One region of the Corynebacterium stationis genome, then DNA from elsewhere that is predicted to be linked to it. Evidence: predicted binding sites of a transcription regulator. Region 1 holds the regulator's gene; the other holds the start of a gene.

Region 1 (10,445 bases):
ATGACAACATCAATCTCTGACAAGGAAGCGAAACTGACTAGGTAATCAGTTCCCAACTTGGAAGAGTCACACAGCACCACAACCTTGTGTGCATTGGTGACAAAAGCTGATTTAATCGCGGCCTCTTGCGCATCTGCAGTAGACAAACCGTGATCGAGCGTCAAAGCATTGGTGCCGATAAAAGCCACATCAGCGCGCAGCAGAGCCATGGTGCGCAGCGCAGTATCACCGACGACAGCCTGCGTTATGGCGCGAACCGTACCTCCGAGCAACTGCACATATTGCACCCCATTATTGGCCAAAGACAAAGCGATGGGCAGGCTATTAGAGACAATGGACAGCTGGTGTGCTGCCGGGGTTTGGCCAATGAGGTCAGCCACGGCGCTGGTGGTAGTACCCGCATCTAAAAAGATGCTGCCGGTGCCCTGCGGTAAAAACTCCATCGCTGCCCGGGCAATCGCCATCTTGGCAGTAGTAGCAGAACGCAGCCGAGAATCAAGGGTCAGCTCCGAGGTCTGGAAAGACTGGGAGGCAACAGCACCGCCGTGGACGCGATGCACAACGCCCTCACGGTCCAGCACGGCTAAATCACGACGAATAGTCTCTGCCGTAACGTCGAAGCGCTCGGACAACTCGGTGACGTTGACGCGGCCTTCAACTGCAGTCATTGAAGCAATCTGTCGGCGTCGCTCCTCAGCGTACATTTAGCATCCCTTCCCGCATTGGGCAATAGTCAATTGAAAACTAGGTCACATCGAGCCGTATCGGTATTAAACCCACGTCATGTCTACTCGGTTGGGGTGTAAGAGAGTAAGGCAAAAGCAAATGTGGATTCTTGTCCCAATTGGGGCAGTGTTGTCTCCAGAATGCCATGAAATTCAGAACTAAACACAGATCGTGCACTGTCGCCATGTCACTAATTAGAGCTATAGCCAGTACAGACGCCGGCATTCTTAACGGTCAGCGCGCTAACAGTCACCAAAGCAATGTGGGATTGTCTGTGAATGAGAGCAGAAGCAAACAACCCATTCGGGGGGGGGGGGGGCGTGACATGTCTATCCCACATTTGCCGTCAATAAAAAAAGACCGTATCCCCACTTTCGTGGAAATACGGTCAAAGATCTGCCCAAAAGCTAGATCTTGCGGATAACAGAGACGACCTTGCCCATAATCTTGGCATCATCACCTGGAATGGGGGCAAAAGCCTCATTGTGCGGAAGCAGCCACACGCCACTGGAGTCCTGGTGGAATTCCTTCACGGTGGCTTCTTCGTTGTCTAGCAAAGCTGCAACAAAGTCACCAGATTCAGCTGTTGGCTGGGAGCGGATAATGACCCAGTCGCCGTCCAAGATTGCTGCATCCTTCATGGATTCACCAACTACCTTGAGCATGTAGAGCTCACCCTTGCCTACGATGTCATCGGGCAGTGGGTAGTATGCGTCAACATTCTCTTCCGCGGTAATAGGTGCGCCAGCCGCAATACGTCCAACCACGGGAATGTAACTCACGCTGGAAGCGGTCTCGGGCAAGGCATCTTCAACTACGGGCTCTGCAGCAGGCTTGCGGCCTGGCTTCGATTCATCATCCATAGCAAATTGGCGAAGATCGACAGCGCGAGGCTTATTGGGGTCACGGCGCAAGAAGCCCTTTTGTTCGAGCTGGTTGAGCTGGTAAGCAACCGACGAAGTTGACTGCAGTCCAACCGCATCTCCGATTTCGCGAATGCTTGGTGGATATCCGCGCAGTACGACCGCGTCTTTGATGACTTCGAGAATTCGACGTTGGCGTGGTGAAAGTTCGGAAATGTCGGGCCGGGGAGTAATACCTCGGGGTTTAGCCATTTTAGCTCCTTGGATATCTAAGCCGGTATCCAAAATCTTGGGTACTGGCCGGCTTAGCTCGATTGAACTTAGAACAGTGACTGCGAGATTTTGGTAGACGGTGAAACTTGCCTGTTTTAATCGATACTCCATTTGTATCACGTTTTGCACCCATGTTCGACTATTTCGCGCCCGGTGTGGACAAAGTTTCGAAATCCTGTTATAAATCGAACATAGATAAATAATCGAACAGTTGCGCGAATAGACATCTGGAGTGTCTAGGAAGTTAGATAGTGTCACTTGCGTAACCGAAAGGATAACATCATGGCTATTGCTCTTAATCGCGGAATGCTCATTCAACTCGTTCTTCCTTGAAGTCAATCACACGCGCGGGACAAACTCCTGCTGCATCTGTGTGGGAGCCTGCAGTGCGCGAACCGCGCGTCAACCGAGTCCGAACTCTCGACTCAGTCGCTAGAACACCACAACGAAACGCTTTCGAACAGGCGCGTTCTTTCGAGTCTGTTGAGGCTTCTGAATCTATGAGTCGCTGGGAAAGCGTTCGAAGCAACCTGGCTCTCGGTGCTGTGTTCGGTGCGGCAGTATTTTCTAGCATTTTATTCGCTGGCTTTAATGCCTCAGATGAGCCAGTAACCCCTGCACCAACCGTTAGTTCTTCGTCTTTTTCCCACAGCGTGCAAACTCGCTAAAAGCTTTCCTACACCCGGGCCACATCCCAAACTGATAGACCATTTGGGTAGTCCGTAGTGGATTCGGACAGGGCAGTACACTAGTTCTAGTATTAAAACCCCTCGCACGGTTAGTACGTGTTGGGAATTCTACGTAAGGACGCTTGGTGTACTGCCCATTTTGTCATCATGAACAATCCCGTGTCATTGACTCTCGTGTCATCGATGCCGGCTCATCAATCCGCCGGCGCCGCGAATGCGCATCATGTCGCGGTCGATTTACCACCATTGAAAAAGCCATCCTTCTAGTGGTCAAACGCAATGGCTTAGCAGAGCCCTTTAGCAGCGATAAACTTATCCGCGGTGTTCGCCGAGCATGCCAGGGTCGCGATGTTAGCGATGATGCGCTCAAGCGCTTAGCGCAAGAAGTAGAAGAGCGCGTGCGCAGTCACGGCAGTTCCCAGGTCAATGCCAACGACATTGGTTTAGCGATCTTGGATCCACTGCGTGACCTCGATGAGGTTGCTTACCTGCGCTTTGCATCTGTGTATAAATCTTTCGACAGCGCCGATGATTTCGAATCTGAAATTCGACTTATGCGTCGGCGTGAGCGCGACGTCTAAGCCGAATCGGGATTTCTTAGAGTTTGTCTACAGCCTTTTGAATCCGCCGCAGGGATACGGCATGCGCAGTGCCAAGGCGCTGCGCAAAAAGGGAGACACGCAGCTCTTGTATCATCCAGCGAATAGCTTTGACCTCGCGTGAGCGGGCTCGACCAGCTGGCAGATTACGCAGCTTATTGTCCAAGTAGGCATTGGCACTGTCGATCTCTGCCTGACGGTCAGCATCCTTGTCTGGGTCATGGCCCATTTCTTCCAAGCGGATGAGCATTGCTTGCAAATAGCGGGGGAGATGCCGCAAGTGCTCAATGCCGTGAATAGTCACTGCATGCTTCGGTAGCAGAAATTCTATTTGTTTGACCATGTCATCAATTGCAGGCCCAGTCCACTTCTTCAGCTCATCGGCTACGCGTGAGTATTGCACCATCGCAGGCGCTAAAGCAACGATGGATTGCCGTACACGCCCAGGCACCTGTGGCTTAACCTTTTCTTTTAAAGCCTTGAACTTATCAGGAGAGCGAACAGGTCCGCCGGCGTCCATCATGACATCGCGAATTGCGGCAACGCGCGCATCATTGACCAACTCCTCAGCGCCATAGTTATCGATGGCCACACGCTGCTGTAGAGGCAAACCCTTGATCATCTGCGATGTGTTCACGGAGATTTCACGCATGAGCAAAGTCAGCGTGGTTGTTATCATCGCGGAGTCAGCTGCGGCTTTCGTCGCGTGGACTTTAACGGCAATTCCATCTGGTGTGGTCACTAGTGCCGGGTATGCGACAACCTCGTGGCCATCGACCACGGTGGCGACTTCTTCGTCCACGCTGCCTAGAGTCTCTTCTGTCCATTCGTTAACAGCAGCAGACTCTTGGGCACGGCCGAGCTGCGATACTGAAGAACTAATGGATCCTGCTTGGCGCTTGACCAGCTGAGCTAAGTCCCTATCCGAGTCAATAACCTTGCCCTTTTTGTCCACTGCAGCGAAGTTGAACTTCAAGTGTGCGGGCAAAGCCTCAGGCCGGAAGTCGGAAGCAGAGATTCCTGAACCGCCTAAATCGCGCAAGACATCAGCTAATTGCTGCACTAAGCGTCCTTGATAAGGGATCAACTTATCCAAAGCCCGGCGCGCAAATTCTGGCACGGGTACCACGGAGCGGCGCAAAGCCTTCGGCAATGTGCGCATCAACTCTGTGACAAGTTCTTCTCGCAAGCCCGGCACGAGCCAATCGAAGCCCTCTTTGTCTAAGCCCGCTAATAGTGGCACGGGCACCATTAAGGTGACGCCGTCCATGACGTCGCCTGGTTCGAAGCGATAGGTCAACTCCAAGTCAATGGAGCCTTGCTTCCAATGATCAGGAAAGGCATCCTCGGTAACTGCTGAATCGTCGTTGAGTAGTTCTTCGGGGTCAAAGTCTAAGAGCGAGGGATTTTTGTGGCGTTCCTTCTTCCACCATGAGTCGAAGTAGCGCCCAGTTGTAATCTTGGCCGGCAGGCGCTTGTCGTAGAACTCAAAGAGCGTATCTTCGTCGACAACAATGCCGCGTCGGCGTGCTTTTTCCTCATACTGGCTTGCATCATCAAGCTTCTTGACGTTGTCGTGGAAGAAGTGGTGGTGGGTATTCCAGTTGCCACCAATCAGTGCTTCTCGAATAAACATATCGCGAGCAGCCACCGGATCGATGCGGTGATACGGCACAAGGCGGTCAGCTACGACCGTGACGCCGTAGAGCGTAGAGCGCTGCGTTGCCATGGCGGCTGCACGTTTAGTGGACCACGTTGGTTCGGAATAGTTGTGACGCAGGAGATTCCCAGCCAAAGACTCCACCCATGCCGGGTCAATCTTGGCTACATCGCGTGCCCAGAGACGTGAAGTCTCCACGAGCTCTGCAGCCATAATGAACTCTGGTGGCTTCTTTGCAAGAGCCGAACCAGGGAAGATTAAGAACTTTGTATTACGTGCGCCATAGAATTCCTTGGAATTGCCATCGCGGGCACCGATATTAGACAACAGACCCGAAAGCAAGGACTGGTGGATTTGGTCATCGCGGCGATTGGTCTCTGTAGCAGTCCAGCCCATCTGCTTGGTAACCCCTTGCAGCTGGCGCACCAAGTCGAACCATTCTCGGATGCGCATGTAGTGCAAAAATTCTTTTTTCATGCGCTTACGGAAGGCATTGCCCGACATTTCATCGCGAGAATCCTGGATGTAATCCCACAGCTTAAGTATGGACAGGAAATCAGAGGTTTTATCTTTAAAGCGCGCGTGCGCCTGATCCGCTTGTGCCTGGAATTCAAGGGGACGCTCGCGCACATCCTGGATGGTCATGGCAGCGACGATCACCATGACATCGTTAAGCACTCCCAGCTTGTGAGCTTCGACCAGCATGCGTGCCATGCGCGGATCAACCGGGATGCGTGCCAGGTCTTTGCCCACGGTGGTCAGCTTTGGCAGCCCATCCTGCTCCTCGTCTTCTAGGGCCGATAGCTCGTGCAAAACCATCAGGCCATCGCGAATAGCTTTGGGCTCAGGGGGTTGGACAAAGGGGAATTTCTCGATCGCGCCCAAACGCAGCGAGACCATTTGCAAGATGACACTCGCTAGGTTGGTGCGCAAGATCTCCGGGTCCGTAAATTCAGGACGCGATGAGAAGTCTTCTTCGGAGTAAAGACGAATGGCGATGCCGTCGGCGACACGGCCACAGCGGCCCGAGCGCTGATTGGCTGAAGCTTGTGAAATCGGTTCAATGGGCAGGCGTTGAACCTTCGTGCGCGTGGAGTAGCGAGAGATACGCGCGGTGCCAGTATCCACGACATAGTGAATGCCGGGGACCGTCAGAGAAGTTTCAGCGATATTGGTTGCTAAGACAATGCGGCGGGAAGAATGCGGGCTAAAGACGCGGTGCTGTTCTTGGTTAGACAAGCGCCCATACAGGGGAGTGACTTCCACCGCGCGCCAGTGGCGTGCCTCAATAGCCTCCATGGCGTCGCGGATATCACGCTCTCCTGGGAAGAAACAGAGGATATCTCCACTGCCTTCTTTCATAAGCTCAGCGATCGCCTCACACAATCCATCGAGTGGATCTTGATCGACTAACTTGCCCTCGTGCTCAAACTGCAAGGGGCGATAGCGAATCTCGACAGGGTACGTACGCCCCGATACCTCAATGATTGGAGCTGGTTTGCCTTCTTGATCGGCAAAGTGCTCAGCAAAGCGCTCCGGGTCAATGGTTGCAGAGGTAATGATGACTTTCAGATCTGGCCGACGCGGCAAAAGCCTCTTGAGGTAGCCCAGAAGAAAGTCGATATTTAAAGAGCGTTCATGCGCTTCATCGATGATGATCGTGTCATAGGCTTTCAGGAAACGATCCCTTTGCATCTCCGCCAACAAGATACCGTCGGTCATCAGCTTTACAGCAGTGGTATCTGTTACTCGGTCATCAAAACGAATCGCATAACCGACCGATTCGCCCACATTTTGGCCTAGTTCATCAGCGATACGCTCAGCGACGGTGCGCGCAGCTAGTCGACGGGGCTGCGTGTGCCCGATTAAGCCGCGACGTCCGCGACCGAGTTCTAAACAAATCTTCGGGATCTGCGTGGTTTTGCCTGAACCGGTTTCACCAGCGATGATGACCACTTGATTTTTAGCAATCGCTTCTGCAATGTCATCTTTACGGGCACTAACCGGCAAAGCTTCGGGATATTCAATGGCTGGCACGTGGGCATCGATAAGCTCAACGCGTCCGACCGCTTTATCGATATCCGCGCCAATGGCTGCAAGTGCCTGTGGAGCACGTGCTTTGCTTAAGCGACGGCGAAAAGAGCGCTCATCCGTCAAAGGGACTTGCGCTAAACGCTCATACAACTGGTTACGGGTTGGAGCGCTGGAAGATTTAGGGGAATTACCGCTTCGTGAGTTACTCATGGCTAGTGGGAAATGATACCCGCAATTAGATTCTTTCCCCACTTGCTAAAAGCACAGGGGAGCGTTCCAGAAAGTTCCGTGTATGAAACAATTAGAAATATGCTGAGGCGGTAGCGTGGGAGGAAAGCGCCGCACAGGCAACGCAAAAGAGACAATCGAGGGAGTAGGAGTAGAAATTGAGCACTCCATATAACGGTGGGAACAACGACCACGGCAATGAGCCTGATGGTAACGGCGATGACGGATTTGGGGATCTGCCGCGCTACGGTGCAACCAACCACCCTGAGGACCAACCTGGGTACGGAAAATCAGAGCCCAACTATTCCTCCGGCTATGACTCCGCCTACGGCACAAATGGCTATAGCGGCGCCCAATTCGGTGGCCCAGGCTATTCAGGCCAGCCTGAAAATGCTGCTGGCTATTCCAACAACCTCGTGCAAACCAATGGCCAACTACAGATTTTCAGCGCCATTGGCTTCGGATTCAAGCGTACATTCTCTAACGGCAAGCTGTGGTTGTTGGGAGCGCTAGCTTTCCTTGCCTTGTCTGTAGTCCTAGGTTTCATCGCCGGTGCCTTCAACGCACCTGTATCAACTAATGGCAGCATGCAAATCGGGACGGATATTGCGAGCAATATCGTCGGATTGCTCACTTTGCTGCTGATGCCTTTCCTCTACCGCCTAGCAACCCATGAAGTTGATACCCGTGCGACCGGATGGTCCTCCATTGGCAAAGACGTCCATTACTGGCCAGCAATCGCCATTACCGTAATTTTGTGGCTAATTAGCCTGGTAATCACGTTCCTCTTCATCGACCAAGCATTCAATGACTTTATCGCCCAAGTAGAAGCTGCGGGCACAGATGAACAAGCAGTTATCAACGCAGTGAATGAGAATGTGGGTAGCTTGCTTGGCCTATCTGCCCTGTTACTCTTTGGCACTTTGTTGCTCACCCCGCTGTATCAGCTGATGGTCTGGTATGCCGCTGATGGGCGCGCCGGGTTCGGTCAAGCAATTGTCCAAGGGTTTAAAGCAGGCGCTTCGAACTACCTGCGCTTGCTTGGCTTTAACGTAGTCATGGGCATTATTATGTTCTTCATCATTATGGCCACCTTCGGCATCGGCACCATCATTGCGCTGCCGGTATATCTCCTTGCGCAAGCACACGCCTACCGCCAAATTGCGGGCGGACCAGTTCCCGACGACAGCATCGTGCGCCGGTAATAATGGTCAAGTAGAAATAGGCGCATAAACAAACGCACTGTGGATTCGAATTCCACAGTGCTTTTTATTTGCTCGGCGTGATTAAGATATCTGGCTTAACCGATTTTTTCTGCCAAGACTTTGCGGGAGCGCGCAACGGCTGCCTCGAAGGCCTGGACAACAAGCTCCCCAAAGTGGCGGAATTCTTCGCTCCGCGCTGCAGATGCGCGAAAGACCAAGCCGATTTCACGCTCGGCAACAACATCATCCCTAAATGTTGCGAGGCTGAGTTTATCGTTGGTGTACTCCGTCGCAATCGCAGATTCTGGCAAGAGAGTAGAGCCAAGTCCGCCCAGAACCAACTGGATAATCGTGGTCAATGATGACGCACGGGTAATGGAGTTGGTGGCATCAGATGGGTTGAGATCCGCGCGGCGGCACAAGTCCATGATTTGGTCTCGCAAGCAATGGCCATCATCGAGAAGCAATAGCTCTAAATCTTTAATCTGGGACAAAGTCACATCAGTATGACCGGATAGAGGATGACCTTCCGGAAGCACAATTGAAAAACGCTCACGGTACAAAGGCACAGAGACCAACCCAGAGCCTTCTGCCGGCAAGGCAATGATAGCCATATCCAGCTGCCCGTCACGAAGCTTCTGCGTTAGGTGAGTGGTTTGTTCCTCGACAATGCGAGGCTCAAGATCAGGAAACTGCGTCTTGATATCAGTCAAGATTTGTGGCAAGACATAGGGAGTAACCGTCGGGATCATGCCGATGGTCAACGGGCCCGCGAGTTCTCCATGAGTACCGCGCGCATGCGTGAGGAAGATATCAGCTGCTTCCAACGTAGCTTTCGCATAAGGCAAAAGGCGCTCCCCAGCAGAAGTGACGATAACCTTGCGAGTTGAGCGCTCAATGAGCTGAATTTCGAGTCCTTGCTCAAGCGCGACCAAAGCTTGGGAGAGGGAAGGCTGAGAAATCCTCAGCTTCTGAGCGGCCGTACCAAAGTGCTTATTCTCCGCAATGGTAACGAAGGTCCGCAGCTGCGCCAGGGTAGGACGGTACTCTTTATCGAACATGCCTATAACTCTACACGAGCAGCATATGCAAACTATAAATGCAGGTGCTATTGATAATGGTTTCAACTATATGCAGGTTAAGTGGAGATAAATTTCATACACGTGATTAGTATTGGGTAAAAAATTTTTAAGAATTGATAAAGGCGGCGAATATAATGGAAAATCCAGAACTGCGGGATTTGAAACAAAGAATTCCCCACTATGCCAAAAGCCAACAGCGCAACTTAAAAGTGTTGCTCAATTCTTCGGTGCTTACGCCGCGGCAAAAGTGGGGATGCTTGCTTGTATCCGCGGCGCTATCCAAAAACGCCTATTTGCTCAAGACTATCGATGCCCAATCCCAGAAGTTTCTAAGCGATACGGCCAAAGAAGCTGCTCTGGCATGTATCGCCACAATGACGTTGAACAATTGCGGGTTTAGAGCCAAGCACTGGTTGGGCACCGATTTTGAAGACGTGAGATTTGGGCTGCGCAACACCGTGGATTTAAAGCCAGGTATCAGCCAGGCAGACTACGAAGTCTGGGCAATCGCAGCTTCCGCGATAAATGACTGTGAACAGTGCATTCAAGCTCACAGTCAAACCGGTCAGGACGAAGGCCTAAAAATTGAACAATTATGGGAAGCCGTCAAGATTGCTTCTGTTATTAGCTCGCTTGCGCAAATCTTGCACGTTCACGAGGTAATAGATAACTAGTACTCGATTCTTAGGCTGGATAGACGAACTTCACCGGCTTCATCAGAAGCATCCAAATCAACGGTCGCTACCAACTGATATCCATGATCGCCTGCTGGATCTTTGATAATCTGGCGTACCTCCCAAGCCCTGCCTGAGGTATCTCCCAGTCTGAAGAATTCCTTTCCGCGTGCTTCCGGGCCGGTTTCCATGTCGTCATACTCATCGAAGTAATCATCCAAGGCAGCTCCGAAATCAGGGATGTCCTCAAGATAATCCAGCATCTCTTCCAGACGGTCTTCTTTTTCGAAGGCAAAAAGCTGCACGATGCGGAAGAGATAGTTGCGAACCATGATCGTAAAAGCGCGGCGGTTGGACGTTAATAGCGTCGGGTCCTCGACGCCGAAAGCTAGCTCGCGGTCGAGCGTTTCTT
Region 2 (10,445 bases), 660 kb from region 1:
TATCACGCATTCATGCCGGTAATGCAAAGACAGACGTCCGTGATGCCTACATCATTGCCTATGCCGGAAAGAATCTTCCAGAATCACTAAGAAACGTCGACCGAGTCGAAGAAGCATTTATCCAGCTCAAGGTACTCAACGGCATCGACGAAGACCTTGCCAGATCCTATACACGGCTTATCAACCAGATCCGTTCAGCACTAGTCGGCACATATCCAGCATTTGAGCACGTACTGCGTGGACAAATGATTCACCGCAAATGGATACTCCACTTATTAGCCAAATACGGCGGTCCCACCAAAATCAAGCGGCTAGGCAAGGCACGAGTCAACACGTTCGCGCGCAAGCACCGAGCACGCAATCCGGAGCCTATTACTGACGCAATGTTTACAGCCATCGCCGGGCAGTCAGTCCAGATAGCAGGAGCTGAATACGCAGAGCTAGGCGTGGCAATGTCTGCCAAAGATGCCTTACTCAAACTCGAGCATCGTAAAGAAATCGAAGCCCAAGTCATCGAACTCATCGAAGAAATCCCCCAAACACAACTCCTGTTGTCAATGCCAGGAATAGGCCCCAGGTCAGCTGCGCAAATACTGATGACGGTCGGAGATATGTCCGATTTTCCTACCGCGGGTCATCTGGCGTCCTACGCGGGACTTTCACCTAAGACGAACCAGTCCGGAACATCAATTATGTCCAACTCGTTAAATCGGGCTGGAAACAAGAAATTAAAGAACGCCCTATGGCAATCGTCTTTTGCATCGATCAGATTCCACGAGCGTTCACGACAATTCTACGAACGAAAACGCAGCGAAGGCAAAAGGCATAACGCAGCTGTCGTCGCCCTAGCGCGTCGACGACTCAACGTCTTATTCGCCATGATGAGAAACAACGAATTTTACCGCGAGCCCCAGACGGAGGTCACTGCCGCCTAAAGACACCTTCACCCGCAAAGCCGATGGGGATTTCCCAATCGGCTACTTCCTATGCCCGAAAACAACACCAAGAAAGCAAAATAAGGCTCCCTAGTTGCCCCTGTAATCCCCACCCGCGAGGTTGACAAGACTATAGGAACACCCCCCCGATCTGCGTGCTCCAAGCATTAGCAACGCTTGAAGCAATTTCACTGTTAGCGGACAAAGGGAACGGCCGGTACCCGTGCATCCAGGTGAAATATCGAACTGTCACGTGCTCAACCGTATTGACTTATACCGGGGAAACAGATTGCCTTTACCAGGCTGTAGCTTTGCAGCCACAGCCCAATAACTCCCAGCAGAATTGAATCCACTGGGAGGAAAGAACATTAATCAGTCGCCCTGGACCAAGAAGGCCGGAAAAGTCTTAATTTGTCTCGCCATGTATGGATATTTATCCTGCCGATAATTGCAGCTCTAACGGGTTAGGGTTGCACTACTAGTACATCCGTTCCCTCCCGGAGCATTTAATCTGCGGATATAAGAACTATCCACTTTAGTTTTCCAACTCCGGCGTCTACAGACCACATCACTTACTTCTCCCCCGTTGCTACCCACGAAACCCAAAGACGCTTCTTGGGCCACAATACACAAAGCCCGCAGGATCCAAATTGAAGCCTGCGGGCGTGATGTTGATGTCCTCAACATCGAAGCGAGAGAAGAAGGTCTAGCGTTGCTGGAAGTAGCTAAGCAAGCGCAAAATTTCGGTGTAGAGCCAAACCAAGGTGACAGCCAGGCCAAGAGCTACGCCCCAAGCATAATTCGAAGGAACGCCCTGGCGAATCATCTTGTCAGCAGCATCAAAATCCGTCATGAATGACAACGCCGCGAGACCAATGCACAAGATGGAGAAGACAATTGCCAGCATGCCACCATCACGCAGTGGGCTGTTACCGGTAAAGATGGCCAGGAGGAAGTTACCCAAGGCCAAAAAGGCAACGCCAAAGATAGCACCAGTAACAATCTTGTTAAAGCGTGGAGTAACCTTTACTGCCCCAGTCTTGTAGACAAAGAGCATGCCCAAGAACACGCCGATGGTCCCCAAGATTGCTTGGCCGATAAGCGCGCCAGCATTCGCATTGCCAACGAGGAAGCCGGAGAGCAGCAAAGAAAAGCCGCCGACAAACAGTCCTTCTAAGGCTGCATAAATTAAGGTGACAGACGCCGAGCCCCACTTCTTAGCAAAGGTTGCTACCAGCACGGTGATAAAGCCACCGATACCGCCAACAACGGTCAGCCCGATAGCGATGGTTGGATTAACATAAACCGCAATCCCAAAGTTCACGACTGCGAATGCAATAATGACGGCCAAAGTGATGCCAGTCTTGGTGACTACGTCATCAACGGTCATTGGTCGGGTCGCTTTTGCCGCCTTACCCGAATACTCGGAGTTATAAGGTTGACCGTAGCCATAGTCAGCCTGTCCACGTGTGCTGTTATTAGACAGCGAATTCATTACCGGGTTGCTAGAGCGCAAGGGAATCCCGATCCTTTCTAGAGAAATTATCTTCTTCCTTATTCATTGAGTTCAACGAACACAGCGCTCAAGAAGTTCCCATGTCACCAAAATTTACGCGCACTTTATTTACGCGCACGGATAGATAAGGGGCCGTTGGCTTTGCCTGGTAGGACGTATGCCCTGGGCGGTGGGCGTATACCCACCGCCTGCATCGACGAGCGAATGCGAAAAAGCCAGGCTAGAAAGTCTCTAACCTGGCCAATTGTGCCCCCAGTCGGACTCGAACCGACACTGGATTGATTTTAAGTCAACTGCCTCTGCCATTGGGCTATGGGGGCGTGCATAAAGCAGCACGTAGGCTACGCGCCGAAAGCACTGCTTTAGTTTATAAAACACTTTGAAGAAAAGGAAACTCGGGGTCCCTTAATGCTGTTTTAAGAGTACATCTCCGCGACAATTGTGGCGGTCAGACCATCCAGAATGTCCTTTTCGCTGATATAGAACGAACGCACAGAGCTGTTGCGCTCAATCATCTGCATGATACCTTCCACGGCTACTGAACCGCCACCGATAACATCAGCGCGGCCTGGGTGAATAACAGGATTTAGCGCACGGGTCTCTGCTGACTCGGCGATGAGCTGCTTGGTCAGGACGCGGAGGGCATCGAAACGCAGCTCCGAACCGTGGATGAGCTCAGCGTCGTAGCTTTCCAAGCCCTGTGCCAAAGCAGACAGCGTGGTAAAGGTGCCTGCGCAACCGACAAAAGTTACAGCCTCACTGATAGGAACAATCTTTTCTACCTCAGACATGCGCTCTGCGACGTAGTCCGAAGCAATCTCCACCTCAGTCTCCGTCGGCGGATCCGAAGGCATCATGCGCTCAGTGATGCGCACGCAGCCCATGCGAGCTGAGTGCGAACCGATAATCTCACCGTCAGCGCTACCCACAATAAATTCTGTCGAACCGCCCCCGAGGTCAATGACGCAATATGGGCTGCGGTCCTTGGAAAGATCCCGCACCGCACCTTGGAAAGACAGCAATGCTTCTTCTTCCCCGGAAATAACTTCTGCGCGCGCGCCGGGCTGGATTTCCCCCAGCAACTCTTCAGTCATTTTGAAGAATTCCTCGGCGTTGCCCACATCGCGAGTCGCCGAAGTAGCAACCATGCGGACACGTGTAACGCCCTCAAATTTCATCTGCTGCACGTACTTTGCAAGAGCGACGCGAGTGCGCTCAATTGCCTCCGGCTGGAATTCGCCATGAGCATCTACGCCTTGCCCAAGGCGAACAATCTCCATTGAACGGTGGACGTCCCGAACGCTGCCACCGGGGCGCACATCGGAGATAAGTAGGCGGATAGAATTTGTGCCACAATCAATGGCTGCTACACGAGTCATTTTAAAAGCTCCCCACCTTAGGCGTTAGAAAAATCAAACTGGTCCAGGTCGATCCCTAGCTCCTTAGTCGTTGGCCAATCCTGTGGGATGGCAGACCCGCGAAGCTTACCATGATCAGCAGCCATGGCCACTGCCTCTGTGCCAAAGCGGAAGTGCTCTGGCCCCTCTGCCAAGGCATAGGCAATCAAGACGTGCAGGCACTTCACACGGTCTGGCATGCCGCCGCCGGAGAAATCAGTGCCAAGATTTTCCATCGCGTTGCGCTCTTTCAAAAAGTGCTCATGCGCATTGCGGTAGTCTGCCTGCAACTGCTCGTCTTCTTCCAGACGAGCTTCCATCCACTTCATAACGTGAGCCACTTCAAGGCGCGAGGCCTCAGCGGTCAGGCGCGGGTCGGTCAAGTAATACAGCGTTGGAAAAGGTGTTCCATCCGGCAATTTTGGAACAGTTTTAATCACTGCCGGCTGGCCATCAGGCGTGCGGTAAGAAATATCAACAACACCGCGGGGTTCACGGCCGAGCTGTTCGGTAACAATGGAGAGATCTGCGTCAGATACGGTCATGCCGTCATTATTCCATGTACTTCAATTGGGAACTAACTAAAAGGTTTTCAATGGACACTTTAGCGTGCATATTCAAAACTTCGACGTTCGAATAACAGTTCGATAACAAGGGTTGCGAAGGCGTGTGGGCGAGCTAAGATAGGTAGCAGAAGTTTAGAACACTTTAAAATGGAGAGGGGGCTAGCCATGAAGAATGCAACAATCGCATCGAACATAAAGGATGCCGTAAATCTTGTGATTGAAGGCGTCGATAAGCTGTGTGCAGCATTTGAACACATCGAAGATGTTGATTTCTACAGGATTCACACGGATTTCGAACGCTTTGAAGAATCACTCCACCGCAAGACTTTGCTCGATGCAGCATTCGCTTTCATGGCTGAGCGAGACGACGCTGGTCGTCTCGTGGGCTCTTCCCGCTCTACTGACTATCTCACTAAGTGTCTCGGACTTACCCACGCGGAAGCTGCCATGCGTCTTACTGCGGGTAATAGTCTTTACGGCAAGATCACCCCGGATCCAGTTCCAGATCCGGAGCCCGTTGAACAAGAGCCAATTGCCGAACCTGATGAAGGCTTAAGCGAAGAGGAAAAAGAGCGGCAACGCCAAGAAGCGGAAGAGGAAGCGCAACGCAAAAAGAAAGAGGCTGAGGACGCAGCTCGACGTGAGCACGAAAAGGCCAAAGAGGAAGCTGAACGCCGCGCTGAGCGTGAACGCAAAGCCCAAGAAGAACGACGCCGAAAGATGGCTGAAGAGGCAGCGAGCGCAGAGATTGCCAAAATTATTGAGCAAGAGCTTCGCAATTTAAACAAGTACGCCCAGCCAGGACCTCAGGAGCTCCGCGCAAAGGCTATGGAAGAGTCAAAGAAGCGGTCCCCTGAAGACTTACGCAAGTGGCTTCGCAAGCGGGTCACCAATGCGAACGCCGCGGGAAACATGCCTAATGGCAAGAAAGACCCTTTTGCTGCCACCCGTAAACGCAATCTCTGGATGAGTGAGCCGGATGCCGACGGAACGGTGCAGTTATCGATCCGCACCGATGCTCTCGGCGCAGCCTTGCTGGCTAAAGTACTCCTTCCTGCACAGCGCCCCGGCGGTCCAGAGCTTCCTCCGGAGGAGGACAACCGTACGTTTGGGCAGCGCCGACACGACCAACTGATGGAAGTATGCTCGCAGTACGTTGAAGGCAAGGACCCGAAGTCTGGACTTGGTTCCATCGTTGTGTCTGCGACACTAGATGACCTTGAAGCCCTCTCCCCCGAATCAGAGTTTATGACTGACACAGGACATAAACTCACCGTCTGGGATTTGGTGAGACTCTCACAAGGAGCCAGCGACTACCTGGCGATTCTCGACCCAGAGGATTTCCAACCGCTAGCACTAGGAAGAACAAAGAGAACTGCATCATTTGCGCAGAAACTCGCACTTTTGGCCGCGGAACTTTGTTGTTCAGCCCCGGGATGCAATAGACCGATGGCAGAAACCGATGTTCACCACCTAGTGGCATGGCAGCATGGAGGAGCAACCGATATCCGGAACCTCACGCTGCTGTGCAGAAGACACCACGTGGATAACAACGATAATCATGACTTCCGCAATGGCATGGGGCACTCGGAACGGGATCCCTATACCGGGCGGGTGGGTAAACGAATGCCCGGCGAAGATGGCCTAATATTCAACGAATCTGCAACAGCGGAAGAATCTGCAGCGGCTCAGTTTAGACGGCGAGCTGCCCAGCGAGGTACCCAAGAAGCAGACGAGGGTCCGCCGCCGACAGCGAGCGAGGCAGAGGGCGCATTGTTCGATATTGATACAAAGCGCGGGCCGGTAAGACGGGCTTCGTAGGTACCTGGTTAGTTAAACGCATTCAAGGCGAGGGAAAGCGGGCTTCCGCTTTCCTGTTTTGCCGATCTTCCTAGCTTGCTGACTCACAGAAGGTTTGTCCCCGGAGTTTTTGCCTTCCGGAGGGCGCCCTTTTTGGCGGCTACTGCTTGGCTGCTGCTGGTCGGGAGCTGCTGTTTGGCACGAATTTGTGGTGGGAAGGGACTATTGGCCGGAAGGGACTTCGCCCGGCGGCATTTCTCCGACTGGGTCCGGAGCGTCTGGTTCTTCTTCAACGACGTTGCCTACCGGTGCGTCACCTTCTTGGTTGCCGTCGCCGGCTGGGGAACCTTCTTCTGGGGAGCCACCGTTGGAGTCATCGCCTTCTGTAGCGCCATCAGTCGAGGTGCCGTCAGCGGGAGCGCCACCGGCAGGAGTTTCTTCTGCCGGGGTTTGTTCACCCGGAGAGTAATTTGTGGCCACTGGGTCTGGGGCTTCGGCAATAGAGTCCCACAGAACTTCGTGCCAGTTGCGGCTTTCGGCTTCGGCTTGTTCGTCGGTGGTCACGCTGTCGCCGGAGGTGATTTCGGGATCCAAGATGCGGAAAGCGACCTCGCCCTCCTCAACAACACCGAGGCGACGCCGTGCCTCTTGTTCAATGTAGGCATCGCTTTTGTACTTATCGATCTCGGTGAGCAGGCGCTCTTTCTCGTCCTGCTTGGCCATGATCGACTCATCCAGGCGGATGATCTCAGTTCGGCCCTGGTAGTAGTTGCGCAGGGGCACGGCGATGACAGCAAGAATAAGCAGCGCGACCAGAACCAAGACGCCGAAGCCGACCAGGTCGAGGCGGTTGCGGGTGCGTCCAGTCCCCGCAGGGCTGGTCTTGGACTTGGAAGTAGCTTTGCGGTCAGCAGCACGCGAAGCCACCGGTACGGTGGTCCGGGATTTCTTGGGTTTCTGCTGTTTCTCGCTAGCCATAGATTTCTCATCCTAGCGCCGCGAAGGCGCGAACTCACGTGGCACGCGTGACAGAAGTGAAATACTCATAAAATTGCCAGGTTAAAAGTCGCGGCGATCCGCCGCAACGATGGTTCGAGTTCGTCGACAAAGCTAATCCCATGAACAAACCCCAGTGCGAAAAATGGCACTGGGGTTTTAAAAACCTAGTGGGCTCGGTGCCCGTAAGGTTTACTTCGTTTACTTCTGGAAGCGAGGAAATGCAGAACGGCCGGCGTAGACGGCGGCATCGGCAAGCTCTTGCTCAATGCGAATGAGCTGGTTGTACTTTGCAACGCGCTCGGAGCGAGCTGGTGCACCGGTCTTGATCTGGCCACAGCCAAGTGCGACTGCCAGGTCAGCGATGGTGGTGTCCTCGGTTTCACCGGAGCGGTGGGACATCATGGTGCGGAAACCGTTGCGGTGCGCCAGGTCGACGGCGTCGAATGTTTCGGACAGGGTGCCGATCTGATTGACCTTGACCAGAAGTGCGTTGGCGGCCTTCTCGTCGATACCACGCTGCAGGCGGGTTGGGTTGGTAGCAAAGAGGTCGTCGCCGACGATCTGTACCTTGTCGCCTACCTCAGCGATAAGCGTGGTGTAGCCTGCCCAGTCATCCTCATCCAGTGGGTCCTCGATAGAGACGATTGGGTACTGCTCGATGAGCTCGGCGTAGACCTTGGTCATTTCCTCAGCGGTGTGCTCGCCGCCCTCGAAGTGGTACTTACCGTCCTTGTAGAACTCGGAGGAAGCAACGTCAAGAGCCAAAGCGATGTCTTCGCCGAGCTTGTAGCCAGACTTTTCAACGGCTTCAACGATGAGGTCAAGTGCTGCCTTGGTGGAGTCTACGGAAGGAGCGAAACCGCCCTCATCACCAAGACCGGTGGACAGGCCCTTGTCCTTGATGACGGACTTGAGGCTGTGGTAGACCTCAGCGCCGACCTGCAATGCTTCCGAGAAGGTTTCCGCGCCGATTGGGGCGATCATAAATTCCTGCACGTCCACGCCGGAGTCAGCGTGCGCGCCGCCGTTGAGGATGTTCATCATTGGAACTGGCAGAATGTGTGCGTTTGGGCCGCCAATGTAGCGGTACAGAGGCAGACCAGCAGACTGCGCAGCAGCCTTGGCCGCAGCGATGGAAACGCCGAGGATGGCATTCGCGCCTAGGCGGGACTTGTTTTCGGTGCCGTCCAGGGCAATCATTGCCTGGTCGATGAGACGCTGGTCATCAGCCTCGAAGCCAACGAGCTCATCAGCGATTTCTTCGTTGACGTTTTCAACTGCCTTGAGCACGCCCTTGCCCTGGTAGCGGTCACCACCGTCGCGCAGCTCGTGTGCCTCGTGGACACCGGTGGAAGCGCCCGAAGGAACACCTGCGGTGCCGTGCGCACCGTCTTCCAGAAAGACTTCTGCCTCTACGGTTGGGTTACCGCGGGAGTCCATGATCTCTCGCGCAAATACGTGCAAAATATCGGCCATATCCGATTTCACTCCTAGTTCCACTAGTTTTCAATATGCGGTGCGCAGCTTACCGTCACGCACGCTACAGCCTACCGGGTTAAGTGGCAGGCCTCATCGCACCTTGCAAGTAATTCTTCCAGAACGGTGCATATAATGACAGATTCGGGGAAAATTTACGGATATTTCGTGGCTAGTTCGCCGGCTGGCCTATGGCATAGGAATTAGCTGCGCGCGCCACACGTGAGACGTAATCGTTGGAATAGTTATAGGAATAAATCGCGTCCAACCAGTCCTGTTCAGCGGAAAGGTCGCGGCCGTGGGAGCACAGGAGGTTGGCGGCCGAGAGTGCAGCATCATCAATTTGCTGCGGGTTGGGGTAATTATCACCGTCGGCGTCGCGGCCGTGGCGCGCCCAGGATTCAGGAATAAATTGCATCGGACCTACGGCGCGGTCAAATTCGGTGTCGTTATCAAATTCGCCGCCGTCGGTGTCGAGGATCTTTGCTGTGTTATTGGTTCCGTCCAGTGGAATACCGATAATCGGCGGGTCGGCGTAGCCATTTTCATCCAGCTTCGAAGGCTTGAAGAAGTTGCCACTGTAGGTACCGTGACGAGTTTCCACCCAGCCAATTCCGGCGAGCGTATTCCATCGCAGATTGCACTCAGGCCAGGATTGCTTGGCGATGAGCTCCGCGTTTCCATAGGCACGCAGAGCCTGGGGGTCGATGCCGGTTTGTTCCGCTAAATCGGCAGCCCAATAGGTCAAACGGTCAGCGGTGCGGCCGGGCGCGTTGACGTCTATTTCCGCTACCTCGGCGGGCGCGGTGGGCGGAACATCTTCTGGCACTGGCTGCAAGGTCCGCGAAGGTGAGACTCCGCGGTTTGAAAAGCTGTCAAAAAGCGCGGTGCCAATCAAGATCACTAAGGCTCCAACGAGGATAACTGCGATCACTACGCCGCAGCCACACCCTCTCACCAGGGTTCGTTGAGTCTTGTCAGTCACCCCGGGAATTCTACCTAGTTGTCGAAGCGGGCCATAATGCCCCACCACACCCTATGACCTTCACAGCGCTCCCTCAGATAGAACCCAGCTGGAAGTTATGACATTTTCATTAACTTTTATCACTTTGATAGATTTCTTTCACAGTGTGGGTTAGGCTCAGTACCGTTATTTGTGGCGCTTCGCCACACCTTTCACTGGTGATTAAAGGGGTTAAAAATGAAAATTCGTCGCATTCTTGCATCGACGGCACTGGCGGGCGTCTTAGGACTTGGCGCGATGACTGGTGCATCTGCTTTGGATCTGGGCAATATCGGTGCCGCTGACAAGGTGGCAACCGGGCTGATCAACAACGCGAAGTGCTCCGATGTTCGCGGCGCGCTCGATACCCTGAACGCCACCAACGGCGGACGCATCTACAACAAGGAAACCACCCGCAATGAGCTGGTGCAGAACCTGCGTCAGGCCAGCGGCACCAAGGGCAACCCCACCGATCTGACCACCCTGGCGGTCACCAAGTACACAGGCCAGGTTGCAGATAAGGCGCTCGAGTGTGGCATCGTCAAGCCAAATCCTGCGACGCCTTTTGGCTCCAGCGAGCTCAACACCGTGCTCAATGATTTTGGCCCACAGCTGTTTGATCTCTCCAGCGAAGCCCTCAAGCCAAAGGCTTAAGACCTAGGCTCATTTACGGGTGTTCTTCTCAGCTTGCGTTAGCGCAGCGTGCGCAAGCTCGGCGCGCTTGCCTTCTTGCCACAGGCGGTCTTGGGTTTC

What was found. Region 1 encodes LexA, which represses DNA repair genes until DNA is damaged. Its sites were predicted from a motif close to CGAACANNTGTTCG; they were not measured.
Region 2: a site for LexA is predicted at 4,482-4,495, ahead of CSTAT_RS08830 (HNH endonuclease signature motif containing protein). Genes of this name have one in related genera too.

The regions. Positions count from the first base shown of each region.
Region 1 covers NZ_CP009251.1:1,229,025-1,239,469, forward strand. The annotation lists gene CSTAT_RS05745 (DeoR/GlpR family DNA-binding transcription regulator) at 1-704, opposite strand, end outside; gene lexA (transcriptional repressor LexA) at 1,134-1,841, opposite strand; gene nrdR (transcriptional regulator NrdR) at 2,677-3,132, shown strand; gene hrpA (ATP-dependent RNA helicase HrpA) at 3,149-7,054, opposite strand; gene CSTAT_RS05765 (hypothetical protein) at 7,231-8,277, shown strand; gene CSTAT_RS05770 (hydrogen peroxide-inducible genes activator) at 8,373-9,338, opposite strand; gene CSTAT_RS05775 (carboxymuconolactone decarboxylase family protein) at 9,494-10,033, shown strand; gene CSTAT_RS05780 (DEAD/DEAH box helicase) at 10,030-10,445, opposite strand, start outside.
Region 2 covers NZ_CP009251.1:1,893,298-1,903,742, forward strand. The annotation lists gene CSTAT_RS08805 (IS110 family RNA-guided transposase) at 1-935, shown strand, start outside; gene CSTAT_RS08810 (Bax inhibitor-1/YccA family protein) at 1,642-2,451, opposite strand; tRNA gene CSTAT_RS08815 (tRNA-Leu) at 2,699-2,771, opposite strand; gene CSTAT_RS08820 (Ppx/GppA phosphatase family protein) at 2,868-3,830, opposite strand; gene CSTAT_RS08825 (DUF501 domain-containing protein) at 3,848-4,393, opposite strand; gene CSTAT_RS08830 (HNH endonuclease signature motif containing protein) at 4,580-6,235, shown strand; gene CSTAT_RS08835 (septum formation initiator family protein) at 6,437-7,192, opposite strand; gene eno (phosphopyruvate hydratase) at 7,412-8,689, opposite strand; gene CSTAT_RS08845 (lytic transglycosylase domain-containing protein) at 8,862-9,674, opposite strand; gene CSTAT_RS08850 (hypothetical protein) at 9,891-10,346, shown strand; gene CSTAT_RS08855 (MazG nucleotide pyrophosphohydrolase domain-containing protein) at 10,356-10,445, opposite strand, start outside.